Regions from separate parts of the Ethanoligenens harbinense YUAN-3 genome, predicted to be linked through region 2. Evidence: predicted binding sites of a transcription regulator. Region 2 holds the regulator's gene; the other holds the start of a gene.
The links. The regulator CtsR, encoded in region 2, represses protease genes until heat stress. The targets are predictions, from matches to a motif close to AAGGTCAANNAAGGTCAAAT.
Positions count from the first base shown of each region.

Region 1: the regulator CtsR is predicted to act here: its motif matches at 10,387-10,406, upstream of clpB (ATP-dependent chaperone ClpB).

Region 1 covers NC_014828.1:2,565,055-2,580,075, reverse strand. The annotation lists gene ETHHA_RS12040 (hypothetical protein) at 1-545, opposite strand, end outside; gene ETHHA_RS15695 (hypothetical protein) at 784-1,476, shown strand; gene ETHHA_RS12025 (hypothetical protein) at 1,639-2,247, opposite strand; gene ETHHA_RS12020 (radical SAM/SPASM domain-containing protein) at 2,456-3,856, opposite strand; gene mnmA (tRNA 2-thiouridine(34) synthase MnmA) at 4,214-5,305, opposite strand; gene nadA (quinolinate synthase NadA) at 5,302-6,201, opposite strand; gene ETHHA_RS12005 (undecaprenyl-diphosphate phosphatase) at 6,505-7,338, shown strand; gene ETHHA_RS12000 (LytR/AlgR family response regulator transcription factor) at 7,681-8,415, shown strand; gene ETHHA_RS11995 (glycoside hydrolase family 68 protein) at 8,711-10,168, shown strand; gene clpB (ATP-dependent chaperone ClpB) at 10,474-13,092, shown strand; gene ETHHA_RS14765 (Mor transcription activator family protein) at 13,164-13,475, opposite strand; gene ETHHA_RS16190 (hypothetical protein) at 13,508-15,021, opposite strand, start outside.
Region 2 covers NC_014828.1:221,180-238,585, reverse strand. The annotation lists gene ETHHA_RS01175 (TMEM165/GDT1 family protein) at 1-501, opposite strand, end outside; gene ETHHA_RS01170 (M14 family metallopeptidase) at 596-1,552, opposite strand; gene ETHHA_RS01165 (M14 family metallopeptidase) at 1,549-2,532, opposite strand; gene ETHHA_RS01160 (transglutaminase domain-containing protein) at 2,486-3,307, opposite strand; gene ETHHA_RS01155 (alpha-E domain-containing protein) at 3,370-4,026, opposite strand; gene ETHHA_RS01150 (circularly permuted type 2 ATP-grasp protein) at 4,008-5,324, opposite strand; gene rpsU (30S ribosomal protein S21) at 5,864-6,040, shown strand; gene ETHHA_RS01135 (YqeG family HAD IIIA-type phosphatase) at 6,146-6,646, shown strand; gene ETHHA_RS01130 (TIM barrel protein) at 6,643-7,500, shown strand; gene aroQ (type II 3-dehydroquinate dehydratase) at 7,556-7,993, shown strand; gene ETHHA_RS01120 (M24 family metallopeptidase) at 8,032-9,099, shown strand; gene efp (elongation factor P) at 9,312-9,869, shown strand; gene ETHHA_RS01110 (CD1247 N-terminal domain-containing protein) at 10,003-10,452, shown strand; gene ETHHA_RS01105 (YdcF family protein) at 10,583-11,350, shown strand; gene ETHHA_RS01100 (hypothetical protein) at 11,354-11,614, opposite strand; gene ETHHA_RS16200 (hypothetical protein) at 11,754-11,876, opposite strand; gene ETHHA_RS01095 (CtsR family transcriptional regulator) at 12,235-12,690, shown strand; gene ETHHA_RS01090 (UvrB/UvrC motif-containing protein) at 12,707-13,249, shown strand; gene ETHHA_RS01085 (protein arginine kinase) at 13,246-14,292, shown strand; gene ETHHA_RS01080 (ATP-dependent Clp protease ATP-binding subunit) at 14,308-16,785, shown strand; gene rny (ribonuclease Y) at 17,230-17,406, shown strand, end outside.

The DNA.
Region 1 (15,021 bases), 670 kb from region 2:
AATCCCTTATCCGGGAATGATATACCTGCCAGCCACAGTGCCGCCACGCTGGCCAGCAGCGGATAATCGTCGCGCGGGGAGGAGAGCGTCACCGGCAGCTCGCGCGGCTCCACCGGCGCACCGTCTGTGGCGTGGATCTCCCGCTGGAGGCTGACGACGGCGGTGGCGGGCGTGCGGCTGGAAAATGTGACGGTGTTTTTCTGCGAGAGCCCGCAGGTGACGATGGGAACATGCTGTGCCTGCAGCAGCGCGGCAGCCTCCTCGTTTTCCGGCTCCAGCACGGCGGCGTGGGCTCGGGGCAGGGTGACGCCGCCAAGCCCGCTGCAATTTGCTTTAAACAGCAGGATGCAGTGGTCCATCTGCACCGAACGCATCTGCCCGTCGTCCAGCAACAAATAGGAGACATCCGGCACGCAGGGCGGCAGAAGAGTGACGGACTGCGCCGTCAGGCGCAGCACGCCGACCCGCAGGCTGCGCAGCGCGGCCAAAAGCATATTGGCGATGTTCTCATCTTTCTCGGAACCATACAGGATGATGGGATTCATCCAATTCCTCCTGTCTGCGATCAAACGCGTTTTTTATTACGGCCATGCAAAAACACCTGCCTTTTTTTAGTATGCCCGTAAACAGGACGGTAAACCCGGCGGCCGGACTGTGCACCGCAGCGGCCCGGGCCGCGCTTGACACACCCCCAAGCATATGGTACGCTTTTTATGACAAAAATCGATTTTGCCGGCGTGAACGGCTTGTCCCGCCGCACGCGTTTAGAAAAGAGTGATGGATATGAAAAGCATTCAAAATCGCAGAGAACACGGGCCGCTTTTGCCGGGTATTGCGGTTGCCGCCGCAGTGCTGGCCGCCGCGACAGCGCTGACCGCCTGTATGGGCCACACCAAACCGGCCCAGTTGGTTTCTTCGTCCTCGTCTTCGGTATCCTCCGCCGTGTCATCACAGGTGTCGTCGACATCCGCTTCATCGGTTTCGTCCGGCAAGTCCTCTTCGTCGGCTTCGTCGACTCCGTCATCGTCGTCTGCTCCCGCGTCCTCGTCCGCTTCAATCGCCGCGGGCTACACCTTGTATACCAACGATCGTTTCGGGTTTTCCGTGCCGGTGCTGTCGTCGCTGAAAGCGTTCAGCAACAGCAGTTCGGGGCAGACGTTCACGTCGTCCGACAATACGGTGATCCTCAGTGTTTCCGGCGGCAACAACGCGGAAAACCTCAGCCCGTCCGATTATTTTGACCAGTATTTTTATCAGCGGCAGGCGGGCATCCTCTCCAAACAGGAAAGCGGCGATACCACCGTCATCACCTGGAATGTGGATGGTAAATTGGGCTATATCAAGTCTGTGGTGGGTACCGGCTCCATCAATACGCTTCGTTTTCAGTTCCCGGAAGGGCAGAAGGCACAGTATGATGCGGCCGCGCAGTATATGATGGCACATTTTGAAGCACCCGGTGTGGGTACCGCGCATTGAACCGAATGCGGGACTGCCGGCTCGGCAGGATGTTTTTTTGAACGTTAGGTTCCGATGAAAAAAAGACGGCAGGTGCAGAATGCACCTGCCGTCTTTTGAAATGCGCGGATCGTCCGCCCTGCGTATCGAACGAGGCGGTTGTTCCCGAATGGATGTGCCCGGTTATTTGTAGAGCGACGAATGAGCGGCCGCTTCGAACGCCTGCTGCATGGAGGCTGCTGTCGTGAAGAAAGAGCCGACGATGATGATGATGATGGCGACGATGGCAAGCGCCAGCGCGGTGCTGAGCGCATTCCATTCCGGCGTGGCGGTCAGCACGCCTTTTTTATCCGCAGAGTTTTTGGCGTACAGGTCGGTATAGGGGACGTTTTTGGAAAAAAGAAGACCAAAAAATTTAACGAGGAAGATGATGGTGCCGACGATGGGCAGCAAGACCCACCAGATGTTGGCGGGGCTGGTGCCGAAGCAGCGAAAAAGCCGGACTGTGGCGATCAGCAGGACGACTATGCCGACAAGATCCAGGATGACGGTGACAGGGTTGCCGGGTGCAAAGAGACTGAGGATGGAGGCGATGAACGGAAACATCATGCCGACGGTAAGCGGGTTGGAGAAGCGCACGGTTTTTCCATAGATCCACATATTGGCGACGGGTACCCAGGCCAACTGTTTGTTGGGGTAGTCGGTCTTGATGGCAAGCGCCCAGTTGATGGTGCTGTAGAACAGCCAGGAACCGATCAGGACGATCAGCGACCCGATTTGATAAAGGTTCATACGTCATTCTCCCTTTCTTGCATACAAACTGTATGTAAAAGCAGGGCGCTTATGCCCCTGCTGGACCACTTTGATACCCAAACCTATTATCCGGTATCTTCCACAGGATTGCAAGAGGGCGGGAAATATAAAAAGCCGCCGGGACTTGCCGGCGGCTTTTCCGGTCGGCGGGGCCTCCCGGGTAATACCTATGCAGTTGCGGGCGGAATCAGTCCGCAGATTTGCTGACGGTTTCCTTTTGGCTGGGATTGTTGGGGTTGGTTTCCCATATGCGATCGGCTGTTTCTTTCCACTCTTTGGAAATTTCTTCGGTTTTTGCGGTGACTTCCTCGGCGCTCTCGTTGTCCTGATACTGGGTGGAGTGTGCGCCGGAGGTGTTGACCATGCCGCGCAGTTTTTCGGGGTTATCCAGCAGCGGGCAGGGACGCAGCATGTTCTCGTTGAACGGCTGGCCTTTTTTATATTCCTGGAAGAGCGGGGACTGGAGTGCTTCCAGCAGGCTCTGTTCCTTGATGTTCGCGTTGGAATAATGGATGAAAGCGCAGGGCTCCACATCGCCGTTGGCGTTGATGTGCAGATAGACGCGGCCGCCGGCGATGCAGCCGCCCACATATTCGCCGTCGTTCCAGAAATCGAGCAGGAAAATAGGCTTGGTGCCGTTGTGCGGGTTGGTGCCGCGGAATTTGTGCAGCTGGCGGTACATATATTCGCGCTGCTCCGGACGCGCCAGCAGATCGGTAACGGCATCTTTGCCGATGGGCATGTATGTGAAGTACCAGCCGAAGGTGCATCCTTTTTCGATCATGAGGTCGAGCCATTCGTCGCTGCCCACCACGTCGGTGTTCTTGCTGTGGTAGCAGGTGGAGAAGCCGAAGATGATGCCGTGGCGATGCAGAATGTCCATGGCGTTCATCACAGCCTGATAGGTGCCCTTGCCGCGGCGCATGTCGGTTTCTTCCTCGAAGCCTTCCACGCTGATGGCGAACGCGAAGTTGCCCAGGCGCTCGACTTCGGCGGCGAATTCCTCGTCGATGAGGGTGGCGTTGGTGAAAGCGAGGAACATGCAGTCGTTGTTCTCTTCGGCCAGGCGCAGCAGGTCTTTTTTGCGCACCAGCGGTTCGCCGCCCGAGAACAGGTACATATAAATACCCAGCTTCTTGCCCTGCTCGATGACGCTGGCCAACTGCTCATAACTCAGCGAGACGCTGTTGGCGTATTCCGCCGCCCAGCAGCCGGTGCATTTGAGGTTGCAGGCTGTGGTCGGGTCCATCAGGATGGCCCACGGCACGTTGCAGTCGTATTTGGCTTTGCTCTTGTCGATGATCGTGTTGCCCACAAGGCCGGCGTTCACGATGAAGTTCGTCAGGAAGCGTTTCTGGGTATTTTTGTTCAGCTCGGTGAAATAGCGCTCGATCAGTTTGTACCAGTTGCTGTTCGGATCTTCCGCAATTTCCCGGAACATGCTGATCATGGACGCATAGGACGTTTTGGTCATGACCTTTTCCGCCCAGTTGATCATCTTGTTCAAGTTCTTCATCGGGTCTTTATCCACATATTTGTAGACTTCGTTGAGAACCAGTTTGCTGAGAATCTGTTTTGCGTTTATCATGGTTTTTCCTCCCCAAAAGAACCCTTTTGGTTTTGTGCATGCCGGACGGTGCCTGTTTCTCTGCGCTGTGAAAGCGGTGTGTCCTCAGGGCAGACCGATACGAACGGTCACGGCGGCATGCTGCAATATCCCTTGACCGCGTGATATGATTATCAAGCGAATTATACTATCGTTTCCATGGTATTGCAAGGTTTGACCGCTGATTTGCTGTCAAATTTGTGAAGTTGCACAGCAAACGCACCGATTCAACCGGTGTGGTCGTGCTTCATTTCCTGTTTCAGAAAAATCCACCAGGTGTGGACCATTGGGGTGCGGGCAGATGAATGCCTGCCTGTTTGCCGGTGACGCCGGGCGGATTCAGACGGGCCGTTCGATGGTGCCGCCGCCGAGCACGGTATCACCGTCGTAAAAAACGGCGGCCTGCCCGGGCGTGACGGCGCGCTGCGGCTCGTCAAACAGCAGGCGGAGCGCGCCGTTTTCCACCGTGTGCAGGGTAGCGGGCACGGCGGGCGCATTGTAGCGGATTTTAGCCTGCACGCGCGCCCCGTCTTCCAATGCGCCCGGCAGTATGCGGTGGGTGCCGCCCACCAGCGCGCCCGCCGCGAACAGCGCCGCGTTTTCACCCACGCGCACCTCGGCGCGCGCGGCGTCGATGGAGAGCACATAGAGTTTCTTTTCGGAAAAAGCCCCCAGCCCCTTGTGCTGCCCGATTGTGAACCGATAGACGCCGTCGTGACGGCCCAGCACTTGGCCGCTTTCGTCCACAATGTTGCCGGGGCGCAGCAGGCCGGCGCAGTTTTCGCGTAGAAAACCGGTGTATCCGCCGCGGCCGATGAAACAGAGGTCCTGACTGTCGGTTTTCTGAAAGGTGGGCAGGCCGAACGCTTTGGCAAGGGCGCGGATCTGCGGCTTTTCATATCCGCCGCAGGGGAACAGGATGCGACCAAGCTGCGTCTGCGTGAGCATATAGAGCACATAGGTCTGGTCCTTGCGTGCGTCGGCCGCGCGCACGAGACGGCAGCCGCCCGCGTCGCGCAGGATGCGGGCGTAATGTCCCGTGGCGATGAAATCGGCCTGGAACTCGTCGGCTTTGCGCAGCATGGCGGTAAACTTCACACGCGCGTTGCAGGCGATGCAGGGGTTGGGCGTGCGCCCGCGCAGGTATTCCGCGGCGAAATAGTCGATGACGCCGCGCTTGAAATCGGCCTGCGTGTTGAGGACGTAGTGCGGGATGCCGAGCACGTTGCAGACGGCGCGCGCGTCGTCCACGTCGGTGACGGAGCAGCAGCTGCGCGCGCAGGGGTTCTCCTCTTCCGGCCAGACATTGAGGGTGATGCCGATTACGCTGGCACCCTGTTCTTTGAGCAGGGCGGCCGTGACGGAACTGTCCACCCCGCCGCTCATAGCGGCCAGCACGGTTTTTCCCGCGAGTGGGAGGGCGGGAGTCATGCTTGCAACATCCTTTCCAGACAGGTGCGCGCCCGCAGGCGGATGGATTCCTCCACCTCGACCTGCGTGCGGTTTTCGGCCAGCGCGCGGTAAACGCTCTGCAGCGAAGTCAGCTTCATATTGGTACAGATCAGCCGTGGGGTGAGCAGGTAAAAGTCCTTCTCGGGGTTGTCCCGTTTGAGTTTGTGCAGGATGCCCATTTCGGTGCCGATGATGATGCGCTTCGCGTCGCTTTTGCGGCAGAAGTCGATGATTTCGCTGGTGCTGCCTGCAAAATCGGCGGCGTTCACAATTTCGGGCGAGCATTCGGGGTGCACGGCAACCGGCGCATCGGGATAGAGCGCGCGGGCGCTGTGCAGTTCGTTCAACGTCACACGCGCGTGGGTGGCGCAGCAGCCGTTGAACAGCGTGAAGCGCTTTTCGGGCACCTGCTTTGCCACATAGCTGCCGAGGTTCTGATCGGGCACGAACACGACCTCGTTTTCTTTCAGGCTGCGCACGATGCGCACCGCGTTGGAGGAGGTGCAGCAGATGTCGCACTCGGCCTTGACCTCCACAGAGGAGTTAATATAGCAGACCACCGCTGCGCCCGGATGCTCCGCCTTGAGCCTGCGCACGTCCTCGGGCGTGATGGAATCGGCCATGGGGCAGCCCGCGTGCGCCTCGGGCAGCAGCACGGTCTTTTCGGGAGAAAGGATCTTGGCGCTCTCAGCCATGAAGCGCACGCCGCAGAACACAATGGTGGAAGCATCGGATCCGGCGCAGATCTTGCTCAGGTAGAACGAATCGCCGACATGATCGGCGATGTCCTGCACTTCGTCGATCTGATAATTGTGTGCCACGATGACGGCGCCGCGCTCGGCTTTCAGGCGCCGGATTTCCTGAATCAGTTCCATATATCAATTCCTTCTGTGCAGTTCCCGCGGGGCTGCCCCCGTGGGAACGATGTGGAAAAAAGTGTGGAAGTTGCGCAGGAAACGACCTGCTTCGCAAGTTATTATACCATGAAATTCACTTTTTTCAATTGCAGAATTGCCGAGGCCGCCTCGGGAAGCCGTGCGCCATATGGGCGGTAAACTTATGAACCCAAAAGATTGCCAATGCGTGTGATACCCGGTATAATAGAAACCGGTGCGGCTGTTGTGTCTTTGTGGCGCGCCGCTGCGACGACTGATACGGATTTTGAAGGGACTGTTTGCATGGCTAATCTGCTTCTGCTGCTCAAGGCGCTCATCCTCGGCATCGTTGAGGGCATCACGGAATTTCTTCCCATTTCTTCCACTGGGCATATGATCCTGGTCGGTGCGTTCATGGGTACCGACAGCGGCCCATATGCAAAATTTTTCACGCTGTTTGAAATTGTCATTCAGTTCGGCGCCATCCTCGCGGTGGTGGTGCTGTTCCGCAAGCGCATTCTCGATGTGTTCCGGAACTTTAAGCCCGGCCAGTACGGACTGCGGCTTGCGCTGGCCATCATCGCTTCGCTGGTACCTACGGTGATCGTGGCGGTGCTGTTTTATAAAAAGATCGGTAAGCTGCTGATGTATCCGCTGCCGGTGGCTCTGTCCCTGGTGGTGGGCGGCATCGCGCTGATCTACTTTGAGCGGGCGTTTGGCCACAAGGGAAAAGTGCGCCGGATGGAGGACGTGGGCATCAAAGAAGGCTTTATGGTCGGCGTCTTCCAGTGCCTCTCGTTTCTGTGGCCCGGTTTTTCGCGCTCGGCGTCTACCATCATCGGCGGCTGGGTCGTGGGACTGACCACCGTGGCCGCCGCGGATTACACCTTTTTTCTGGCGATCCCCACGATGTTCGGCGCGTCGGCTTATTCGCTGCTCGACGCCAAAATGAAGCTGAGCGGTATCGAAGTGGCCGCGCTGGTGCTCGGTTTCGTAGTGGCGTTCATCGTGGCGCTCATCGTGGTGAAGAAATTCATCGGTTTTTTGAAAAAGAAACCGCTGCGCGTGTTTGGGTATTACCGCATCGCCGTGGGTATCGTGATGCTCATCTGCGTGGCGGCCGGCGTGCTGCACTGAGCGGCGTTTTCGGCAGGGGCTGCCTGTTGGAATAAGTAGACATCGTGTGTGAAAACAGCCGGTATGCTGCGGAAACCCCGCCACATGCCGGCTGTTGCTGGTGCCCGGATATGCATCCCGCCGGGGGCTTTTGCATGTATTTCCAATATTTATGAAATGATTTGACCGTATAATGGATTGACATTTTACAGGAAACCCGGTATATTTAATGAAAATGTTTCTAGAATGATACCATTTTGTAACTATTTCACCGCCCGACATTCTATACTTTTGGCCGCCTGCTTGAGGCGGCCTTTTTTGATAGAACATACGGCGGGAGAATCCTGTAAATGAGGCGATTGAATGCTTAACATTCTTCTGGCGGCGGCATCGCAAGCAGAAAGAGAACAATTTCGCGCACTCCTGCCGGAGGTCCCGGCGCGGATGAACGTGTATGAGGCCGAAACGGAAGAAGAGGCCCTGCGCATCGCGCAGACGACAACTATTGCATTGTTTGTGATCGACACTCAATTGAAGAACGGTTCCGGCCTGCATTGCGCCGCGGAGATCAGGAAGCTGTCGCTCTGCCGGCTGACATGGATCCTGTTCATCAGCCAATATGCCGATGGGATACCCGAAGCGTTCCAACAAATCCACTGTTACGATTTTTTCATCAAGCCCTATGACGCGGGCCGGATGCGGGAAACGGTGCGGCTGCTGCTGGGCGAGGGGCGGGCCGCCGGGCCGGAGCGGCCGTTTCGCCTGTTCCGCAATGGGAATAAGGCGTTCAAAGTCTACGTGGATGAGATTATTTTCCTGGAGATCAACGCGCGCGCCTGCACCATCCATACGGCTGAGCAGGTGTTCCGTCTCAACCGCATGCCGCTCAAGGATGTGCTGCGGCACATTAACAGCCCGGACATTATCCAGACGCATAAATCCTACGCGGTCAACCTGCGGTATATCCGCAGCATTGAGCGCTATGCGCTCACGTCCTGGAATATCCATTTCGATAACTATCCGGAAATCGCACTGCTTGGGAACAAATACAAGGACAATGTACTGCGGTTGTTTGAAAAATCCGAGACGGAGTGTTAACAGTTTTATGTAAAATACATAAAACTGGAAATTGGCAATAGCTTGGCATAAAACTAGAAAAATTCGCCACGATTATACATATTTCAACAATAAATCCGTTTATATGCTGTTTTTCGCGCTTTTTGGGAAAAACTGGTTTTCTTTTTTCTGGAAATTTATATACTGGAAATAGAAACCATCTGCGGACATGCGGCGAATATGGAATCGATACCATTTCCGCGCTGAGGAGGTGAATCCCGCCCGCAGCCCGCGATGGAAGATAGAAAACGACGACTGTGAAAACGGAGGAGAAAACATGAAAAAACGAGCACTTGCACGGCTGGCGATTTCCAGTACCATCCTGCTTGGAACGGCGATGCTGGCTTCGCCGTTTGCAATGGCACAGACGGCGGACTATAACAACACCTACGGTATTTCCCACATTACGCGCTATGATATGTCCCAAATTCCCGGCCAGCAGTCCAGCGCACAATTTGAAGTGCCCGAATTCGACGCGTCTACACTTAAAAACCTGCATGTGCAGGGGCCGGATGAAAACGGCAACCCGGTCGATCTGGATGTTTGGGACAGTTGGCCGTTGCAGAGCCCGGACGGCACGGTCGCAACCTACAACGGATATCATCTCGTGTTCGCGCTGGTGGGCGACCCCAGCCGCGCGTGGGATACGCACATTTATCTGTTCTACCAGAAAGACGGCGAGACCTCCATCGACAGTTGGAAGTGCGCGGGCCGTGTCTTTCAAGACAGCGACAAATACACGGGCGATCCCATACTGGCCCAGCAGACGGAAGAGTGGTCGGGTTCTGCGACACTGACGGCGGACAACAAGGTGCGGCTGTTCTATACCGACCGCGGCGCATTTGATCTGGCCAACGGGCTGTATGGCAAGCAGACGCTGACGACCGCACAGGTCAATCTCTCACAGCCGGATGCGTCCACAATCAAAGTCGATGGCGTGCAGGATCTCAAATCCGTTTTCGATGGAGGAGACGGCACCATTTACCAGAACGTGATGCAGGGGCAGGTGACGCCGGGTGACAACCACACCCTGCGCGACCCGCACTATGTGGAGGACAACGGCCATAAATACCTGGTGTTTGAAGCCAATACCGGTACGACCGACGGCTATCAGGGCGAAGATTCCCTGTTCAACCAGGCGTATTACGGCGGCTCCTTCCGTTTCTTCCAGACCGAAAAGGACAAGCTCCTGAACAGCCCGTCCAAGGACGCGGCCGCTGTTGCCAACGGCGCACTGGGCATCATCGAGCTCAACGACGATTATTCTCTCAAGACGGTGATGAAGCCGCTTATCACCTCCAATACGGTGACCGATGAGATCGAGCGCGCAAACGTGTTCAAACTCAACGGGCGCTGGTATCTGTTCACCGATTCCCGCGGCTCGAAGATGACCATTGACGGTATCGGTGCCAAAGATATCTACATGCTGGGGTATTCCTCCAATTCACTCACCGGCTCCTATAAGCCGCTCAACGACAGCGGCCTGGTGTTGCACATGGACAAGAATTATTACGACCCGACCTTTACCTATTCCTACTATGCCATCCCGCAGGAAAAGGGCAACAATGTGGTCGTCACCAGCTACATCACCAACCGCAGTATTTCCACGGAGCATCATTCCTCTTTTGCACCCAGCTTTCTGCTCAGCATTCTGGGCAACCACACAAGCGTGGTGCAGGGCGGTCTTCTGGCGCAGGGTCAGTTGACGATCGACGGCGACCAGCACCGCCGGTGAAATCCGGCGGACCATTTCTTCTGAGCGAATCCATCTTCCTTCCCCCTTTTTTCTTTTTTACAGTGCGCGGCGCATGCCGCGCGCTGTTTCTTTTCTACATTTCTATGCGTATGTGCATGCAAAAACGGGCGAAAATGAAAGAGGAAAAGCGAAAAGACAGCACAGGTTTTTACCAGTGCAGTTTTCGGCGCAAAAAGGAGACACAGGGCAAAAATGCAGTTTGACTTTATCTGACCAAAGTGCTATACTGCATGCAAAGGTGCAAAAAGATCCGCCGCCGCATGCGGCGCAGAGGAGGAATGGGTATGACCATGGAAGAATTTACCGTCAAGGCGCAGGAGGCAATCTCCACGTCGCAGGAGCTTGCCATCCGGCTGGGTAACCAGCAGGTGGACGGCGAGCATCTGCACGCCGCGCTGGTGCAGCAGAAAGACGGGCTGATCCCTAGGCTGCTCGGCTATATGGCCGTGCCGCTTGAGCAGTACCGCGCCGAACTGGATGCCCAGCTCGACAAGCTGCCCCGCGTGTCGGGCGGCGGTGCCGACCAGACCTACCTCACCAGACGATACAGTACGCTGCTGCTGCACGCACAGGACGAATCCAAAAAATTCAAGGACGAATACACCGGTGTGGAGCACATCTACATCGCGCTGCTGAAAGAAAAGGGCACGCCGTCCGAGGCGGTGTTCCGGCGCTTTGGCGTCACGCTCGAAAAATTCATGGAGGCGCTGCAAAAAGTGCGCAGCAACCAGCGTATTGAGTCTCAGGACCCCGAGGCCACCTATGATTCGCTGAAAAAATACGGGCGCGATCTGGTGGAGATGGCCAAAGCGGGCAAACTCGACCCGGTGATCGGGCGGGATGCGGAGATTCGCCGGGCCATCCGTATCCTCTCCCGCCGCACCAAGAACAACCCGGTGCTCATCGGCGAGCCGGGCGTGGGCAAGACCGCCGTGGTGGAAGGGCTGGCGCAGCGCATTTTGAAAGGCGACGTGCCGGAGGGTCTGCGCGACAAGACCATTTTCGCCCTCGACCTCGGCGCACTCATTGCGGGTGCGAAGTTCCGCGGTGAGTTTGAGGAACGTCTGAAAGCCGTGCTGAAAGACGTGGAAAAATCCGATGGGCGCATCATCCTGTTTATTGATGAAATCCACACCATTGTGGGCGCGGGCAAGGCGGACGGCGCCATGGACGCGGGCAACCTGCTCAAGCCCATGCTGGCGCGCGGCGAACTGCACTGCATCGGCGCCACCACGATGGACGAATACCATAAGTATATCGAAAAGGACGCCGCGCTTGAGCGCCGGTTCCAGCCCATTGTGGTGGATCAGCCTTCGGTGGAGGACACGATCTCCATTCTGCGAGGGCTGAAGGAAAAATTTGAGATCCACCACGGCGTGCGCATCACCGATGGCGCGCTTATCGCCTGCGCGGAACTCTCCGACCGGTATATCAGCGACCGCTTTCTGCCGGACAAAGCCATCGACCTGATGGACGAGGCCGCCGCCATGCTCCGCACCGAAATCGACAGCATGCCCACCGAGCTGGACGAAATCTCCCGCCGGGTGATGCAGCTCGAGATCGAGCGGCAGGCGCTGAAAAAAGAGGATGATCCTGCGTCGCAGTCCCGGTTGGTCACGCTGGAAAAAGAACTGGCCGCCCTCAAGGAAAAAGGCGACCGGATGAAGGCCCAGTGGGAAATGGAGAAAAAGGACATCGGACGCGAAAAGGAGATCAAGCAGCAGATCGAGGACGTGAAGCGCGAGATCGAGGAGGCCGAACGCCGCTATGACCTTGAGAAGCTGGCCGTGCTGCAAAACGGCAAGCTGCCCGAACTCCAGAAAGAACTGGAGGAGGAAAAGAAGCGCGTTGCATCCGCCGGCGGCGAGCATCTGCTCAAAGAAGAAGTCACCGAGGAGGAGATCGCCGAGATCGTCGGTAAGTGGACGGGTATTCCGGTCACGCGCCTGGTGGAGAATGAGCGGCAGAAGCTGCTGCATCTGGGCGACACCCTGCACCGCCGCGTGATCGGGCAGGACAGTGCGGTGGAAGCCGTGTGCGACGCGGTCATTCGTGCGCGCTCCGGCCTGAAAGACCCCACCAAACCCATCGGTTCGTTTTTGTTCCTCGGCCCCACCGGCGTTGGCAAGACCGAACTGGCCAAAGCGCTTTCCGAGGCTCTGTTCGACAGCGAAAACAACGTGGTGCGCATCGATATGTCCGAATATATGGAGAAATTCGCCGTGGCCCGGCTGATCGGGGCGCCTCCCGGTTATGTGGGCTATGAGGAGGGTGGCCAGCTCACCGAGGCCGTGCGCCGCAAACCGTATTGCGTCATCCTGTTCGACGAGATCGAAAAGGCGCACCCGGATGTGTTCAACATCCTGTTGCAGCTGCTGGACGACGGCCGCCTGACCGACAGCCAGGGCCGCACGGTGGATTTCAAGAACACCGTGGTCATCATGACCTCCAACCTCGGCAGCCAATACCTGCTCGACGGTATCCGCCCGGACGGCAGCATCGACTCCGCGGCGGAAGAAGCCGTGCAGCGCGAACTGCACCTGCACTTCAAACCGGAATTCCTCAACCGCATCGACGAAACGGTGCTGTTCAAACCGCTGCGCGAGGAGGAGATCGTCCGCATCATCGACCTGGCGCTGGCCGGCATCCAGAAACGCATGGACGACCACCGCTGGACCCTTGAGGTGACCGACGAGGCCAAGAAATACATGGCGGCGCAGTCGTATACCCCCGCTTACGGCGCCAGACCGGTGAAGCGCTTTATGCAAAAGTATGTGGAAACCGCCGTGGGCAAGAAGATCATCGCGGGCGATGTGCCGGACGGCGCGACCATTCACATCGGGCTGAAGGACGGCGCGCTGGATATTTCGGTGCGCGACCCCAAACCGGTAGCGGCGGGCTGAACCAACCTGATACCGTAAAACAACCCAAAAGCCGTGCATGGCGGAAGCTGTGCGCGGCTTTTGGGTACCGTTCAAGAAGAACTTGCCGCCCGGCGGCGCTGTTTGACGCGCCGCGCGGGATATGCGCGGCCGGAGAGAATCTTGCGCACGGCGCGCTCGCTCATGCCGAAGGCGGCAACCAGCTCGTGGAGGTTGCGGCCGTTGTAGCGGCGGCGGATTTCTGTGTCGCGCGCGATGCGCAGGATGGTGTCGGCTTTATAAATGTAAAGATTGCAGCCGCCGAAGATCCGCACCAGCTTGAGGTAGGTTTCCAGCCCGACCGTTTCGGCCAGGTCGCGCTGCTCACCTTTGAGGTCGGAAACGGTAATGTGTCTGAGTTCCATGGCTTTCCTCCTTTTTGCATGTCCGTAGTGTGTCAGACTGTGGCTTTGAAATAATCGTGCGCCATCGAGAGCGCGGAGAGCAGTTCGCCGCTCCAATACGCATACCAGTCGCCGTCGGTGGACCAGGTGCCGCAGACCTCGCTCTGGTTATCCGACACATAGAGCCGGTTCAGATAGGCCATGCAGCGCAGAATGAGCGGCTGGGTGAGCAGGTCGGGCACTTTGCGCGAATTGTAGGCGCGGATGGCAGCGCGCAGGAGCAGCGCCGCGCCGTGCGGATCGTCGTAGGCGCCGGTGGGCGGGCCGCTTTGGGGGAAAGCCGTGAGGGGATACATGTCGGCGGACGGCCAGTACCGGGCGACCATCGTGAGAAAATCGGAGACGATGCGCGCCGCCGCAGGGAGCGCGGGGTCGTTTTCCAGCGCGCGGGCGGCCGCTTCGAGCGCCCGGTACTGAAACCCGCCCCAGAAGGTGTTGGGGTCGGGGCCGTTCCAGGTCCAGGTGCCGGGCGTGCCGTAGGCCGCCGCGTCCCACCGGTTCCACACATAGCAGGGCGCGAACGGCCCGCGCACGCCGGTGGCGGCTTCGTAGGCGTCCTGCGCGTCGCTGAGGAATTGCAGCACGGTGGCCACGCCGGCCGGATCGCCGATGGCCTGCCAGATATAGGGCGCCTGGTAGCCGGTGTAGGGCATGCCGCGCCAGGTGACGATGGAACCATGCAGCAGGTTGACGGTGAACGGCGCGACATACGGCGTGTAGGGAATGACTTTTTGCGGCAGAAAGCGCAGGCGGTAGACGCTGATGGTCTGCGCGGCGGAATTGTCCACGTACACCGCCGCGTTGGCGATGGCAACCCCGACTGCGGGGCTTTGCGCCGTGCCCAGCCGGTAGAGTGTGAACGTGCCGCCGGACGCGGTGAAATCGAACACGACGGCCCGGATGGCACCGGTGAACACGGAGGGCGGCGTGCCGTTCGAGGGCTGGTAGCCGCTTGTCGTGAACGCCGACAGGGCGGGCGTGACGGTGGTTTTGACGGATGCGGCGGGCAGGGGATAATACCAGTACCACCCGGCGGCGTCGGTGAGACGCAGGCTGCATGGCGCGCCGGAGGCGTAGGTGACGGCGGGGCAGGATGTGAGGGGAATGGTCGCGTCCGGATACGGCTCGAGCTGCGCGTAGCCGTCTGCCGATTTGGAGTAGGCGGCGGCGACATATGAGCCGTCTGCCGCCGCGGTGGCGGAAACAGTGCTGGCACTGTCTTTATTGACACCGTAGGTGGAGGATTTGTAGGACATGTCCCAGACAAGGCCGGCGGACAGGAGGAAATCGGACAGGCGGAGCGTGACCGTTTGCGGAACACCGCTGCCGTCCAGCGCCGCGACGGCGGAGTAACGGGTGTTTGCATCGTAGGACGTGGTGGGGTCGATGTCGATGCGGACAATGCCCGCGAGCGTGGAGGCGATCTCCAGTTCCAGGTAATTGTTTGTGCTCCAGGTGTCGGCCAGCGCGCCGTTGCCATACTGCGCGAACCCGCTGCCCGTGGGTA
Region 2 (17,406 bases):
CAGCACACCCGCCGTGATGCCGATGCCGTCCGCCAGCAGCATGCCCGCCGCCGCGCCCGCCAGCACCAAAAGCGGCGCGTCGGGAAACCGTGCCGCCAACGCAACGGTGGCCAGTTGGGTCTTGTCGCCCATTTCCGCGAAGAAAAAGGCGAACGCCACAGTGGCTACATCACCCAGCCGGCTCTGTGGGGGCGAGCGTTTTTCGGCGGAAATGTCCGGTCGCAGCGCCGCCAGGCCAAAAAAGAGGAACAGCACGGCGGCCAGAAACCGCACCCATCCGTCCCATCCCGGCACATGCGCCAGCAGCGTGCCCACCGCCACCGCCAGCCCATGGTTGGCCAGCGTAGCGATGAGGACGCCAAACAGCACCTTTCCCACACGCATCCGGCTGGCAAACGCAATGGTGAGCAGTTGGCTCTTGTCCCCCAATTCGTTGAGGAGCACGAAAGCGGCCGCCGTCAGAAACGGCGTGAGTGCAGACAAACTGATCAAAACAGGCATGGCGGCCCCTCCTCCAGCGTAGCGTTCTGTTCAACGGTATGTGCCGGAGGAGAAAAAAAGACATGGAACCTGCGTTGCCCGCCGGGGCCGCCCGTCAGATACTCAGGATGCGGTAGGCGGTTGTGTTTTCATAGACGAACGGGTTGCGGTGCACAAAAAACACCCGCCCGTCTTTGGGGGAGAGCAGCGTCTGCCGGATACGGTTGTCATATGGGTCGTGAATGTAGCCAAGCTCGCTGCCGCGGCGCACCATGTCGCCAGCGTGGCGTACACGGCGCATGATACCGCCGGTTTTGGCCAGCACGGGGGTAAGGTTTTCCCCGGTGATGACCTGCGTGGGAGCGTGACCGGGACGGCTGGGGATCTCCACCTTGTCCGTAAGAAGGCCCATGCCTTTCAGGAAGCGCAGGACGGCCCGCACCGAGCGCGCAGTGGCGGCTTCGTCCAGTTCATCGGTTTTGCCGGCGTAGAGGGAGAATGCGTGTGTTCCAAATATCTGCCAGTTGTAGTTGAGCGTGGTGGTGTCGTAAGGCCGCGTTTTTCGTACATAGACATAGGGCATGCCGAACAGCGCGGCGGCGTCCGTATCCTCATAGCCGGTCTGCATCATGCGGACATGCGGCATGAATTCACCCGGCATATAGTAGCTGGAAAGGTGCACGCCGTACCGGTAGGGCCTGACATATTCGAACACATGCCAGGCAATGCGCTGGGTGGTTTCGCCCAGACTGTAGCCGGGAAACATGCGGTTGATGTCGGTATCGTCCATGGGCCAGAAGCGGTGCGCCGTATTCGCCGAATAGGGATTGACGGTGGGAATGACGGCAATCTGTCTGCCGGGGGCGATGCCGCCCTGCTGCTCCAGTTCCTGCAGGCGTTCCACGAGATGGGCACAGGTGTAAATCTGTTGCGCCTCATTGCCGCGGGTGGCGCCCATAACGGCGCAGCCGGTTTCGCGTGCAGCGGGATCCGCGTCACCGAACAAAAACGCGGTAACGCGCATCGGCTCCCGGTAGGGGGCGTTTAGTTGAAAGATCGTTTTCTTTTTCATATTCGCAGCTGATAATCCTCCACACCTTCAATCATCCGCGCGATGAGCGAGCCGGTGTAGACCACCGGGTATTCCCGTAGGGTGAACACCAGCCCGCTGCACGGTGCGATGATGCGTTCCTGGACGGTGCAGGTGAGCGGATCGAGAATGCGCCCGATCTCCTCACCTTTTTCCATGATGGCGCAGTGCTCCACGCGGGGCACGAAAATGCCGGAAGCTTCTGCGTTGAGAAAATAGACGCCGCGCTCCAGAGAACAAAGGGTCTTATGCGGTGTGTCCATGCCCGCGTCCGGGATGTTCCAGATACCCAGCGCCCGCATCACGTTAAAGATCCCCCGCACCAGTTGATGGCCATATGTGCGTGTGATGCGCATGCCCACGCCCATCTCCACCACGATACAGCGTGTGTCGCGCGCGTTCAGCGAATGCGCCAGCGTGGATTCCAGCACCGTAGCCGACGGATGTATCCACAGAAAATCGAGGTTGAGCCGGGAAGCAAGCGGCGTGAGCGTTTCCGCGTCGTTCTCGTTGATGCGCGCCTGCGGCAGCTCCCGCAGGAAGATGTTGCTGGCGTGGATATCCACCACCAGATCGGAGCCAACAAGACTCTCAAGCACTTCCCCGGCTACTTTTTCCACGATGAACCCATCGGGGTTGCCGGGAAAAAGCCGGTTCATCTCCACGTTGAAACCCGGCACGCCGCGGCGGATGGATTCGATGCCCAGCGGATTGATGGCCGGGTAAATGTCCACCACGCCGGTGAGCCCTTCGGGATGCTGCGCCAACTGGCTTCCCAGCTCATAGCAGGTAAACTGCCCTTCCAGTTCGTCCCCGTGTACGCCGGTGACGAGCGAGATGCGCGGCAGCCCGGCGATCGCATCTTCGGTAAGGTTCCCCGGGAGGTAGCGGCAGCGCCGGATGCACAGCATTTCGTCAACGGGCAGGCAGGTCCGGCTGACCGTTTCCACTTTCTTGATCACATTGTTCCCCTACTTTAACATGGATTTCCAAGGTCTGCTCCACCTGCTCCGCGGGGCCCACGAAGCAGCCCCGGTCCACCCGGCAGTCGGCGCTGTCGCGCCCGTGGGAGAGCTTGATGTAGCCGTAATCGATCGCACGGTCGTTGGTGGGGTCGATGCCGTGCCACGCGCCGCCGTCGTAATATTCCACCCACGCGTGGGTCTCGCCCTCGCCGGGCATCAGGCCCGCGCAGTACCGCGCGGGAATACCCCGGCCGCGCAGCAGAGCCACCGCGATCTGCGCATAGTCTTGGCAGACCCCCTTGCCCTGGGCAAACGCGTCCGCCGCCGGCATGTCCACATCGGTGGAGGCGGGCAGGTAGGTCAGCCGCGCCTGCAGCGCCTTGCAGACGGCGCTGGCCTGTTTGGCCGCGGTGCCCCCACCCGGGATGGTCTGCGCAAAGGCTTCCATCGCGCCGCTCATATGCGTGAGCGGGCTTTCATACAGGAACAGATCGTCAAGCGGCTCGCGCAGCAGATAAAAGCTCTGCAGCGCCTCGCCCGAGACCGTGAACGCAAACAGGTCGTGCGGTTCCGCGATGGTGCCCGCCAGCGTGCGGTTGCCGAACGCGTCGGCCCCCTCCAGCGGCGTGATGCCGCCCGCAAAGGCGCAACACTCGTGGTAGATGTGCTGGAACGCAAAGCGTCCGGGCAGGCATTTGAGCCGGAAATGATGTGCCTTGACCGGCTGGCTGAACCGGATAGACGACCGATATTCAAAGGAAAACCGTTTCATGTGTCGTTTCCTCCCGTGTGCGGGTATGTCGATCCATAAGGATAAACACGGGCCGCGTCCGCTCATTGGAGCATGTCGATGATGCCTTCGTCGATCTGGCGGGTGGTCACGCTGCGCCCCTCGGTCAGCATGTCGGCCAGGTCTTTGCAGACGCCGGCGTCGTCGATATGCGCAAGGGAACGGGAAAGGCGCCGTTTGGCGGCGCCGAGCGAGGGCTCGCCCAGCTCAAACCGGGTATAGAGGTCAACGCGCTCGGTGTATTTGCCCGCCTTGATGAAATCACGCACGTCGTCCGCAAGGATCAGGTCGTCCACCGCGCCCCAGAACGCCAGCAGCAGACCGGTCACGTTCCGCAGGGTAATGGAGACGCTCTCCTGAAAATCCTGCGGAACGGCGTTGCAGGCGGACTGGATATAAGACGCCGTTTCGGTGGCCAGCCGGTCGCGCAGCAGCATGGCGTTGATATTGGCCTGCCCCAGAGCATAGGCGATACTGGCCTGGCTGCCTGCGTCTCCCAGAATGCGGCACAGAAAATCCGTTTTGTCGCGGTAGATATCCGGGATGCCGAGCCTCATGCAGTATTCCCGATAGGCGTCCGCGTCTGCGTCGAGCATGCGGTCGTAATACCGTGCGAGCAGGCCGGTGAGCGTATAGGCCCTCTCCGCGTACCGCCCAAGCCAATAGAGCTTTTCCGCCTGTGTTATCGATACAGTACCCATGTGTCCTTGAACCCTCCCCCCTGTGACGAGTTGACGACGAACGAGCCGGCCTGCAATGCATAACGCGTCAGGCCGCTGTGCCAGACGCGGATGTCCTGCCCATGCACGACAAACGCGCGGAAATCGGCTTTGCGCGGAACGGGTTTGCCGTCAAGACAGATATTCAGATCATTAAAATTGATAATCTCCTGCGCAATGAACCGACGGGGTTTGGCCAGAATGGCCTGCCGCAGCTCTTCCCGTTTGGCGGCGGCAAGATCGCGCCCGAACACGACGCCGTATCCGCCCGCCTCGCTTACGTCTTTGATGACAAGCTTATCGAGGTGCGCGAGGATATAGGCCTTGTCTTCTTCATAATACGGCACGTAGGTGGGGGCATTCTGCAAAATGGGCTCCTCGCCCAGGTAGTAGCGGATCATTTTCGGCACGAAATAATAAGTACCCTTGTCATCGGCCACGCCGTTGCCCGGCGCGTTGATGAGCGCCACGTTTCCCTTGCGGTAGGCTTCCATCAGGTGCGGCACGCCGATGACGGAACGCTCGTCAAAGAGGAGCGGGTCGAGAAATTCATCCGAGACCCGGCGGTAAATGGCGCCCACCCGCTGCTTTTTGCCGTCGAAGCTCTTGTAATAAACCACGTCCCCCTCCACCTCCAGGTCCTCGGGGAACGCGAGGGTGGCGCCGGTCTTTTCGGCCAGATAGGCGTGTTCGAAAAACGCGGAGTTGTACCGCCCCGGGGTGAGCACCACCACAATGCCGGGGCGCTGCACCTCACGGAACATGCCGGCCAGCAGCCCGGCGTAGTTGCGGTTCTCGTGCACACGGTTCTTTTCAAATAAAGACGGGGTGACGCGCCGCACGATCTCGCGGGCGATCATGGGGTAGGACGCGCCGGATGGAACGCGCAGATTGTCTTCCAATACATACCATCCGTCGGGCGCTTCCACCAGATCGATACCCGAGATATGGGCGTATACGTCCTGTGGGGGGCGGATGCCCTGACAGGCCAGCAGAAAGCCCTTGGAGGAATAGATGAATTCGGGCGGGATGACGCCATCCCGCAGGATACAGCGTTTGGAGTAGATGTCGGATAAAAACAGGTTGAGCGCGCAAACCCGCTGGATCAGGCCCCGTTCGAGCCTGGCGAACTGGTCTGCGGGAATCACCCGTGGCAGTGCGTCAAATGGAAAGAGCTGTTCGTGAAATTCTCCGTTTTTGTATACGCCGAACTTGACGCCATAGCGCTCAAGCGCGTGATTGACCTGCCCGGCTTGTTCATACAGCACTTGATTGTCCACGCATGTTCTCCTTGTCCGCTGTGTGTGATTGGGCGTTCATCCATTGTTTTGATTAGGATGGCTTTATTTTACGCCGATTTTTTTGCAAAAGCAATGTACACCGGCCGAAATTGTCATCAGATGGAGTTTATGACAATTTTTCTGATCCACCGCATGATAAAAAAGAACAGGCCAGTCTGTTTTCGTCTGCTTTTTTGTGAGCGGCGGAGTAATGCACCGCGCGGCGGGATAAGCTGTATAGGGTTTCCTGCGATGGCGGCCGCCGCTGTTTTGTCCTAAGGAGCCGCGCTTTATTCCGAGCGCGGGATGCGGGCGGTTTTTGTCCAGAATGGAAAAATGTTTTGGAATCCGGCAATGTTCGGGCCGGTTGCCCTTGACAGCGGAGTCCGGAAGCTGTATAATAAAGAATACCATCTGTGGGTTCTTTTTGGGGGACTACACGCGCGCTTCCGTTTCGGGCGACGGGGCGCGGGCTATCTTGAGTCCGCATCGGGTCTTCCGGTGAAATTCCGTTCGTTAGACGGAGGGAGGGAATAGAAATGGCTGAGATCCGAATCAAAGACAACGAATCGCTGGACAGCGCGTTGCGTCGCTTTAAAAAGCAGTGTGCGCGTTCGGGCGTTCTTGCGGAAGTGCGCAAACGGGAACACTACGAAAAACCCTCTGTCAAACGCAAGAAGAAATCCGAGGCGGCACGGAAGCGCAAGCATCGTTGATTGCAGATTGATGAAACGTTAAAAGCGGGCTTTGTGCCCGCTTTTTCGCATGTATGGTCTCTTTTCACACATTCTTTGGAACGGGCGGGTGACGATGTGCTTTTTGTGCCGGACAAACGATTTCTTCATATCGCGGCGATCTCGGCCGAACTGCTGGAGGGCGAGGGCGTGAAAGGGCTGGTGCTCGATATCGACTACACCCTGGCGGACCGGTACGCCCCGCTGCCGGACGACGAAATCCGCACGTTCATTTCCAATTTAAAAGAGGCTGAGATCCGGCTCTATGTTCTTTCGAACAATTACCACAACCGGGTCTCGCGGTTTGCGGCGGCACTCGACCTGCCTTACCGCTCCAACGGGCTCAAACCGCTGCCGCATGCGTTTTCCAGGGCGGTGCAGTCCATGGACCTGCCCAAAGACCGTGTGGTGGCCGTGGGCGACCAGATCTACACCGACGTGGTGGGCGGGCACTTGGCGGGCCTGCGGGTCTGGATGGTATCGCCATACGGCGGAGGCGGGCATTCTCTGTTTTACCGACTGCGCCGTCGGCTGGAGATGCCGTTTATCCGCGCCTGCCCGGCGGAAGGCAGGGAGGAACAGCCGTGACGGCGCGTTTCGGTGCCGCAGGCAACGAGGATGCGTTTTTTGCCGCGGGTTTGCGCCATACCGCACAGGCGCCCGCGTATGTGGCTTCGCTGGGGCTGGACGCCTATGAATACCAGTGCGGGCATGGTGTGCGTGTTTCCGAACCGGGTGCGAAACAGGTGGGCAAATCCGCCGGGGAGGCAGGCATCGCGCTTTCGCTGCACGCGCCGTACTATATCTCCATGGCCAGCGAAGATGCGGACATCCGCGCGCGCAGTGTGGACTATATTCTCCAGTCGGCCCGCGCCGCCGACTGGATGGGCGCCCGGCGCGTGGTGGTGCACCCGGGCGCCTGCGGCAAACGCCCCCGCGCCGACGTGCTGGCCCTGGCCTGCGAGACGTTCCGGCAGGCGCTTGCGGAGCTGGACGCGGCCGGGCTGGGGCATATCCGCATCTGCCCGGAGACGATGGGCAAGATCGGGCAACTGGGCACACTGGACGAGGTACTGGCCATCTGCGGGCTGGATGAACGCCTGCTGCCGTGCATCGATTTCGGGCACCTGAACGCCCGCACCGGCGGCGGGCTGGTTACGCGCGCCGACTATGCGGCCGTGCTAGACGCCATCGGCCGGGCGCTGGGAGACGAGCGACTGCGGGTGTTTCACGCGCATTTTTCCCAGATCGAATACACCGCGGCGGGTGAAAAACGCCACCTGACCTTTGCCGACGGCCATGGGTACGGCCCGCCGTTCTCCCCGCTGGCGGAGGAACTGGCTGCGCGCGGGCTTGCCCCCACCATCATCTGCGAATCGGCGGGCACACAGGCGGCGGACGCACGCCGCATGAAAGACATGTATCTGGCCTGCCTGCGGTAACGCGGCGGGCGTTTGGATATTCTAATGTTTAAAATCACGGAAAGGAATGACTATTATGCCAAAGCACCGGGTGCTGTTGCTGCACGGCCCAAATCTCAATCTGTTGGGCGAACGTGAAACGGGCATTTACGGCAAAGACACCATCGAACATATCAATGCGGAGATCCAGGCCGCGGCGGACGCGCTGGGCATCACCTGTGAGATCCGCCAGTCCAATCACGAGGGCACGCTCATCGACCTGCTGCACGCCGCACGCGGGCAGTTCGACGGCGTGGTCATCAACGCGGGCGCGCTGACACATTACAGCATCGCCCTGCGCGATGCCATTGCCGCCATCCGCATCCCCACCATTGAGGTGCATATGTCCAATATCCACGCGCGCGAGGAGTTCCGGCACAAGTCGGTGATTGCCCCGGTCTGCGCAGGGTCCGTCATCGGGTTTGGAAAATACAGCTATGTCCTGGCCCTGCAGGGGCTGGTGGATCTGTTTTAAATCGATAAGCGGCCCGCAGCCGCCGGGAGGGAATCTTTATGGAACATTGCACCGCGCTCATGCAGGCGCTTCCGGAAGGTATCGACGCCGGGCTGGTGCTTTCGGAACACAACCGCCGGTATCTCACCGGGTTTGCCGCCACCGACGGCATCCTGCTGGTGGGCCGGGCGCGCGCCGTACTGCTGGCCGATTCGCGCTATATCGAGGCCGCGCGCGAGGGCGCCAAAGGCTGTGAGGTGGAATTGCTGAAGGACGCAGCCATGCAGATGGGGGCGTTTTTCAAAGCCGAGGGCGTGCGCACCGCCGGCATCGAGGCCAAGGAGCTGCCGGTGGCGGACCTCAACCGTTTCCGCAAGCTGTTCCCCGACATCACATTTGATGAGGGCAACGCGTTCAACGACGCCATTCTCCGCCTGCGAATGATCAAAAGTCCGGAAGAGCTGGACGTCATCCGCAGGGCACAGCAGATCACCGACGACGCGTATAAACACATTCTGCCGTTCCTGAAACCAGGCGCGGCGGAACACGATATCGCGCTGGAGATCGAATATTTCATGCGGCAGAACGGCGCGTCCGGCCCGTCGTTTGGTCTCATCGTCGTATCGGGGGAGAATTCCTCGCGCCCGCATGGCGTACCCGGCGCTCGCAGACTGCAGCCCGGCGATTTCATCACGATGGATACCGGCGCCATTGTAGACGGCTACTGTTCGGATATGACGCGCACCGTGGCGCTCGGATTTGTAACGGACGAGATGCGCAAGGTGTATGAGACGGTGCTGGCCGCGCAGTTGGCCGCCGAGCAGGAGCTGGCGCCCGGCAAAACAGGCAGCGAGGTGGATCAGATCGCCCGCGGCATCATCTACGGCGCGGGCTACGAGGGCTGCTTCGGGCATGGGCTGGGCCACTCGGTGGGCCTGCAGATCCACGAGGAGCCCCGGCTCTCCCCCGCCTGTCACGAAACGCTGCAGGCCGGCATGATGATGACCATCGAACCGGGCATCTATTTGGAGGGACGCTTCGGCGTGCGCATCGAGGACCTGGCCGTGCTCACCGACGGCGGCTGCGAGATTCTCACCCAAAGCCCGAAGGAACTGCTGGTGCTCTGACTCATGCCTTCCTGCACTGCTCCGCGCATCGGGTTTTGCACACAGAAGAGAGATTTTGCCGGAATCGGGTCCTTTTGCTTGGCAAACACTTGCAAAAATCTGTTTTATAGGATACACTAATCAGAGTAATCATGAAATCATGCAGAGTTGTCCGGCTGCGCAGTTTTTTGTCTGCGGCGGCAGGCCGCTGTTCATTTTTGGAGGGTAACGGAATGCTTTCAGCAGGCGATTTTCGGAACGGTTTGACTTTTGACATGGACGGCAATGTGTTTTCCATTGTAGAATTCCAGCACGTCAAACCGGGCAAGGGCGCGGCCTTCGTGCGCACCAAACTGAAGAACGTCATCACCGGCGCGGTGGTGGAAAAAACGTTCAATCCCACCGACAAATTCCCCACGGCCTATATCGAACGCAAAGACATGCAGTATCTCTACAACGACGGCGACATCTACTACCTGATGGACAAGGAAAGCTTTGAGCAGCTGCCCATCAACGCCAGTGATGTGGGCGACAGCTTCAAGTTCGTGAAAGAGAACATGGATGTCAAAGTGCTTTCCTATAAGGGCAAAGTGTTCGGCATCGAGCCGCCGACGTTTGTCGAGCTTGAGATCACCGAGACCGAACCCGGCCTGAAGGGCGATACGGCCACCAACGTGACCAAGCCCGCCAAACTGGAGACCGGCACCGAAATCCGCGTGCCCCTGTTCATCAACGAGGGTGATAGGATCCGCGTAGACACCCGCACCGGCGAGTATATGGAACGCGCATAAGGGCAATACTTGTATTTGCGGCATCTCATTCGATACGGAGCTCGCTTTGCAGAGCCGGCAACGGGCAGGCGCGCGGAAAGCACGCCGCCCACACAGGCCGCGCGGCGCGCGGCGCAAAGGAGGCGCTTGAGAAATGACGATCACAGAAAAAGTAGCGTATCTCAAAGGGCTGGTGGAAGGCCTCGGTGTGGATGAAACATCGAAAGAAGGCCGCATCATCAAAGCCATCGTCGAGGTACTCGACGATGTGGCACTCACGGTTTCGGAAGTGGAAGACAGCATCTCCGAAGTGACCGAACAGGTGGATGCCATTGACGAGGATCTGGAAGACCTTGAAAAGGACTTCTACGGCGACGATGAGGATGAGGACGACGAGGGCGACGACTCCGATTATTACGAGCTCACCTGCCCGAAATGCGGCGAAAAAGTCTATCTGGACGACGATCTGCTTTCCGACGGCGAGATGACCTGCCCGAAATGCGGCGAAAAACTGGAATTTGATTTCAGCACCGACGACGAGGACGACATCTGTGACGGCTGTGTCGGCCATGACGATGACGAAGAAGATTCCGAAAAGCACTGAAGATTCATCAAAGAGCCGCCGGTAAAAGCCGGCGGCTCTTTTTTGGCAGTTGGACAAACCGGGAATTTCTTTGCCGGTTTTGCGCCTCAACCATTCCGGAAAAGACCCGCGTCCCTATGGAGTTTTGTCAATGAAACCAGGACACATTGCGGCAGGCATTGCACGCACCCTCGTCGGGGTACTACTGATGGCCACTGCGCTACCGCCCATGCAGCTGCATGTGATGAACACATTTGTCCTATTGCCGGTCCTGCTGGGCGTGGCGATTATTTTTCTGCCCGCCCTGCTGTGGGTGCTGCGGAGACTTTGTGGCCGGTATGCACGGGTCGTGCTGCGTCTGCTCGCGGCGGCCTGCATCGCGGGGCTGGGCTGGCTGCTGTTGTCGTTTGGCGTGATCTTGGCGCACAGCTTTCCCGGGCAGCCGCCGCAGGACGCGACGGTGGTGGTACTGGGTGCCAAGGTGCAGGGCCGCACACCCAGCATCGACCTGATGGGCCGGATCGACGCCGCAGGCACCTATCTAAAAGCGCATCCACAGGCATTCTGCATCGCCTCCGGCGGCAAAGGGCCGGAGGAAGATATCACGGAAGCGGAAAGCATCCGCGATACGCTGGTGCAGCGCCATGGCATCGCCCCCGCCCGCATCGCTCTGGACGACACCTCCACCAATACGGTGCAGAACCTGCGCAACGCGCGGACCATCATCCGGCAGCGGGGCCTCCCTGTTCATGTGGCGCTGGTGTCGGACGGGTTCCATCTGTTCCGGGCAGGCATCATCGCAAAACGGCAGGGGCTGGAGCCCTTTGGCGTGCCCGCCGACACCGACTGGAGGCTAAACGGCTACCTCTACCTGCGCGAGATCTTCGCGCTGCCCAAAACACTGCTGTTCGACCACTGAAGCTCACCGTTTACGTCTGCCGCTTTTGGGCGCGGATGGGTGCGAATGCGCCTTCTGCCAGCGCGTGATAAAAAAATCGGCGATAAACGCGGAAAAAAACGCGATCAGAACGCCAACGATGCTCATGCTGTAAGATGTTGCGGTCGCGTGCCAGATGGGCGAAAACGGCAGCGGCACAAGATAACCGATGCATTGCCAGAAAATCAGGATGACAGCGGCGGCAAGGTAGCGCACCCATTTGTCCTTGGTTATCAAAATTTTCATAAAATCCTCTTTTTGCACGTACATTTTATTCCATTATAAAGATGCGGCGCGCCAAAAGCAATGGCACAGCAGCAGGAAAAAGCGCCGGAAGCGTTTGCTCCCGGCGCTTTTTGCATAAGAGAGAGGGGGTGGAGTTGGCTCAGTCGTCACAACCGCCACAACCGCCGAAGCCGCGTTCTCCGCCGCAGCAGCAGCACAGGACGATGATGATAAGTATAATCCAGAGGCAGGAATTGTTGAATCCTCCGAAGAAACCGGACATGCAAAAGACCTCCTTTCAATGCTTTCATCAACATAGTATGGCGAATACCCGTTCGGGGTTCCTGCACGGCGTTCGCTGTTCTATGCGAGCGGGGTTTTCCGCATCCGGTATGCGCCGGATAGTATCAGCATATGCATTTGCGGGGGAGTGTGTTATTTTGTGAGCACGCGACGGGGCCTGTCTGTGTAAAATCCCGTGCCTCCGCGAAAAAACGCGTCCGATGCAGAAAAATCCACCAAAATGGTATATAAACAGTGCAGATGTTTTCTGAGAGCTATTGACTTGCCAGAAAAATGGGGTATAATAAACTCAAAAGGTCAAGGAAAGTCAAATGATAATCAAAAAAGGGGGTGCATGTATGAAACTCAGCGACATGATAACCGACATCATCCGCCAGATGCTCCGCGACGCGGAAAACGGCATCGCGGAGATCCAGCGCAACGAACTGGCGAGTCGTGTCGGCTGTGTTCCAAGCCAGATCAATTATGTCATCACCTCGCGTTTTACACCCGAGCAGGGATATATCGTAGAGTCCAGGCGGGGCGGCGGCGGATATATCCGCATCTCCCGCGTGCGTCTGGATAAGGGACAGTCGATCATGCACGCCATCAACGCCGTGGGCGAACGGCTGGATGCCGAAACGGCCCGCATCTTTCTTTCCAATTTGCGGGATGGCGGCGTTCTCGCCGCGCAGGCCGCGGAACTGATCGGCGCCGCTTTGTCGGACGCGGTGCTGCGTGCCGCCCCACAGGAAACGCGGGATGCGCTCCGGGCCGCCGTCTTCAAGCAGATGCTGGCCGTTCTGCTCAAATAAAAGGAGGCAATCAACCATGCTGTGTGACCACTGCGGAAAAAACGAAGCCACCGTCCATTTCCACGAAGCGGCGAACGGGCAGATCCACGAGGTGCATCTCTGCAGCGCATGCGCGAATGAAATGGGGTACAACAAGCTGCTGTCAGGCAACACCCCGTTTACCGGCATGACGCCGGACTGGCAGGATTTTCTGGGCAGCCTGTTTTCGCAGGCAATGCCCAGCCACGGCCCCGCGGGCAAGTCATGCAGCTTTTGCGGCACCACGTTTCAGGAGTTTGCCAAAAACGCCATGGCGGGCTGCCCGCATTGCTACCGCACATTCTATCAGGAGCTGCTGCCGTCGATCGAGCGCATTCACGGGAAGACGCATCATGTGGGCAAGATCCCCCGCAGCGCCTCGCGCGAGATCCTTGCTAGGCGGGAGCAGGCCATCCGTCTGCAACAGGTGGATGAGCTGAAGCATCAGCTCGAAGAAGCGGTGGACAAACAGGAATATGAGCAGGCCGCCAAACTGCGCGACCGGATCAAAGCCATCGAACAGGGAGGTGAGGTCAAATGAAGTGGTATCTGGAAACCGGTCCCGAGGGGGACGCTGTCATCAGCACGCGGGTGCGCCTGGCGCGTAACATCAGCGATATGCTCTTTCCTTGCAAGATGAACCTCGAGCAGGCGCATGAGGTGGAGGAAGCCACCCGTGCCGCCCTGTTCTCCGATGAGCAGATGGCCAGGGATTTCGAGTATATCGACATGGAAAAGCTGGGACCGGCGCGCTCCGTCTCTTATGCGGAAAAACATCTCATCAGCCCGGAATTTGCGAAGGAACGCGCCGGCCGTGCGCTTCTGCTCAAAAAGGACGAGTCGGTCAGCATCATGATTAATGAGGAAGACCATATCCGCATCCAAGCGCTCGCCTCCGGCTTCCGGCTGGAAGATGCCATGGAGACGGCCAACCACATCGACGACCTGTTCGACAGACATCTGCAATATGCGTTTGACGAAGACTTTGGATATCTCACCGAATGCCCCACCAACCTCGGCACCGGTATGCGCGCCAGCCTGATGCTCCACCTGCCGGGCCTTACCCGCTCCCGTTCCCTGCCCAGTCTGGCGCAGGCCATCACCAAACTCGGCTTCACCATCCGCGGGCTTTACGGCGAGGGCTCAAAAGGCACCGGCTCGTTCTACCAGATTTCCAATCAGGTGACGCTGGGCATTTCAGAGGCCGAGGTGCTGCGTTCCCTCACCGGCGTGGTCTCCCAGATCATCGCACAGGAACGCAGCATCCGCGAGGAATTCAAAAAGCTTGGCCCGGTCTTCGAGGACCGCATCTTCCGCAGCTATGGCATCCTGGCCAACGCGCGGATGCTCACGTCCGAGGAATTCATGAACCTGATTTCGGACGTGCGGTTCGGCATCACGATGGACATCATCACCGACGTGCCGCTCGAAGCAGTCAATGCCCTGCTGGGAGAGGTTCAGCCCGCGACCCTGCAGACACAGACGAACCATCCGATGGACGAACAGGAACGCGACATCCTGCGCGCCAAGATCGTGCGGGAAACGCTCACACATCTCGGGTCCCGCGAAAACGGGAACGCTTAAAAGGAGGATACGCATATGTTTGATAAATTCACGGAAAAGGCGGCCGCCGCTCTCAACCTCGCGCTGGAAAGCGCGCGCGATCTGGGCCACACGTATGTGGGCACCGAGCATATCCTCATCGGTCTGCTGCGCGAGGGCAGCGGCGTGGCCGCCAAAGTGCTGGAGCAGCACGGCGTGCAGGCGGACGCGGTGGAAAAACTGGTGGCCGAATCGGTGGGCAGAGGCGCGCATCCCTCCCATGTGACGGCGCAGAGTCTGACGCCGCGCGGCAAACACATCATCGAGCTGGCATATATGGAAGCGCAGAACCTGGGCCACGGCTACGTCGGCACCGAGCACCTGCTGATGGCACTGCTGCGCGAGGCGGACAGCGTGGCCGTGGCCGTGATGGTGCGTCTGGGCTGCGAGCCGAAGGAGTTGTACGCGGAAATCATCCGCGCCATCGGCGGCAATACCAATCAGCCGAACGACAAAGGAGCTTCCCCCGCGCCGGGCGGCGCGCAGCCGGCCCGCCGCCCGGGCAGCAATACGCCCACGCTCGACCAGTTCGGGCGCGACCTCACCGAGCAGGCCAAGGCCGCGCGGCTCGACCCGGTGATCGGGCGCGCCAAAGAAATCGAGCGCGTCATCCAGATCCTCTCCCGCCGTACCAAAAACAACCCCTGCCTCATCGGTGAACCCGGCGTGGGCAAGACGGCCATCGCCGAGGGGCTGGCCGAGAAGATCGTGGAGGGCCGCCTGCCCGAGACACTCAAGGACAAGCGTGTGGTCTCCCTTGACCTCACCGGCATGATCGCCGGCACCAAATACCGCGGTGAATTTGAGGAACGCATCAAAAAAGCGCTGGAAGAAGTGCGCAAGGCGGGCAATGTCATCCTCTTCATCGACGAGCTGCACACCATCATCGGCGCGGGCGCAGCCGAAGGTGCCATCGACGCCGCCAATATCCTCAAACCCATGCTGGCGCGCGGCGAAATCCAGGTGATCGGCGCCACCACCCTCAACGAATACCGCAAGCATATTGAGAAGGACGCCGCGCTCGAACGCCGCTTCCAACCGGTAACGGTGGGCGAGCCCTCGCAGGAGGAAGCGCTCCTGATCCTCAAGGGCCTGCGCGACAAATACGAGGCACACCACAAGGTGCGCATCACCGACGGGGCACTCGGGGCGGCGGTCACCCTCTCGGCCCGCTATATCTCCGACCGTTTCCTGCCGGATAAGGCCATTGACCTGATGGACGAAGCGGCCAGCCGCGTGCGGCTGAACGCCTTCACCGCGCCGCCCGACCTGCGCGACCTCGAAGAAAAACTGAAAAAGCTGGCCGAGGAAAAAGAAGCGGCCGTTAAAGCGCAGGATTTTGAGCGCGCCGCCAAGCTGCGTGACGAGGAAAAACACGTCAACGAGCAAATGGAAAACACAAAAAAAGAGTGGATGGCCGACAACGCCCGCTCCGTCAAGGAAGTCACCGAGGAGGACATCGCCGATATCGTGGCGGGCTGGACCGGCGTGCCGGTGAAAAAGCTGGCCGAGGAGGAAAGCGAACGCCTGCTGCACATGGAGGACGTGCTGCACAAACGCGTGGTGGGGCAAAACGAGGCGGTCGCCGCCGTGGCCAAAGCTATCCGCCGCGGGCGCGTGGGCCTGAAAGACCCCAAACGCCCGGTGGGCTCGTTCATCTTCCTCGGGCCGACCGGCGTGGGCAAAACGGAGCTTTCCAAAGCGCTGGCCGAGGCGCTGTTCGGGGACGAGAACGCGATGATCCGCGTGGATATGTCCGAATATATGGAGAAGCACACCGTGTCGCGGATGGTCGGCTCGCCTCCCGGCTATGTGGGATATGACGAGGGTGGCCAGCTCACCGAAAAGGTGCGCCGCAAACCTTATTCGGTGCTGCTGTTCGACGAGATCGAGAAGGCACATCCGGATGTGTTCAATATTCTGCTCCAAATCCTGGAAGACGGTATTCTCACCGACGCGCAGGGCCGCAAAGTGGATTTTAAAAACACCGTCATCATCATGACCTCCAACGTCGGTGCGCGCATGATCACCGACAACCGCCGTCTGGGCTTCGCCAACGCGGACAATGCCATCGCCAGCGACAAAGAGATCAAGAGCGACGTGATGGGCGAGCTGCGCCGCACGTTCCGCCCCGAGTTTCTCAACCGCGTGGATGACATCATCGTTTTCCACCAGCTCACCAGCGCCGATATCCAGCAGATCGCCGGCCGCATGCTCGAAACCGTCGCCAAACGCATCCAGGCGATGGAGATCGGCATCACCTTCTCCGACGAGGTGGTTACCCACATCGCAAAAGAGGGGTTCGACCCGGTCTACGGAGCACGTCCTCTGCGCCGAGCCATCCAGTCGAAAGTCGAGGACAAATTCTCCGAGGAAATGCTGGAGGGCAAGATCAAGACCGGCGATACGGTGCACACCGTGCTGAAAGACGACACCATCGTTTTCGAAACCGCCGCGGCGCCGCAACAGGTCTGAACGGGCTACAGAAACGGGTAAAAATCAAACGGCTGTTGCGCGGGCGGACCTGCGCCGCCGAAGCAACGCCTGTATGGGGTTTGCGGTGAGCAAGCCGCCATGCACGGACTATTCAAAAGGGGGACGCCTGACGCACAACGGCGCGCCCTCCTTTTGCGTTGCCTGAAAAAAAACCGTATGTACGCATTTCGCTTGCCTGATGACGCAAAATGCATGAAAAAGGTCACTTTTGCTTGACAATCCCGCTTCATGGCCTTAGAATATTGAAATAGAGTACCATTTTGTGATATGACACACGGGCTTTGGATATTTTGATCTCTTTATATATATGTTTAGATGTCACACGGCGCGCGGACAAGCGCGCCTGAAAGCGGAAAATTGCATATAAAGAAGAAAAAAGACGGCCTGTGATGATTGCGGGGCAAGGAGGTGCCGTTGAGCGGCATGGGTACGATAGAGGTCGTCATTGCCGTCATTCTGATCGTTGTGTGCGCGGTGGTGGGCTTTTTTCTGGGAATTGCCTACCGCAGGCGGATTGCGGAAGCGGAAATTAAATCGGCCGAAGATGAAGCACGTCGGATTGTCGGTGACGCACTGAAAGAAGCGGAAAACAAGAAAAAA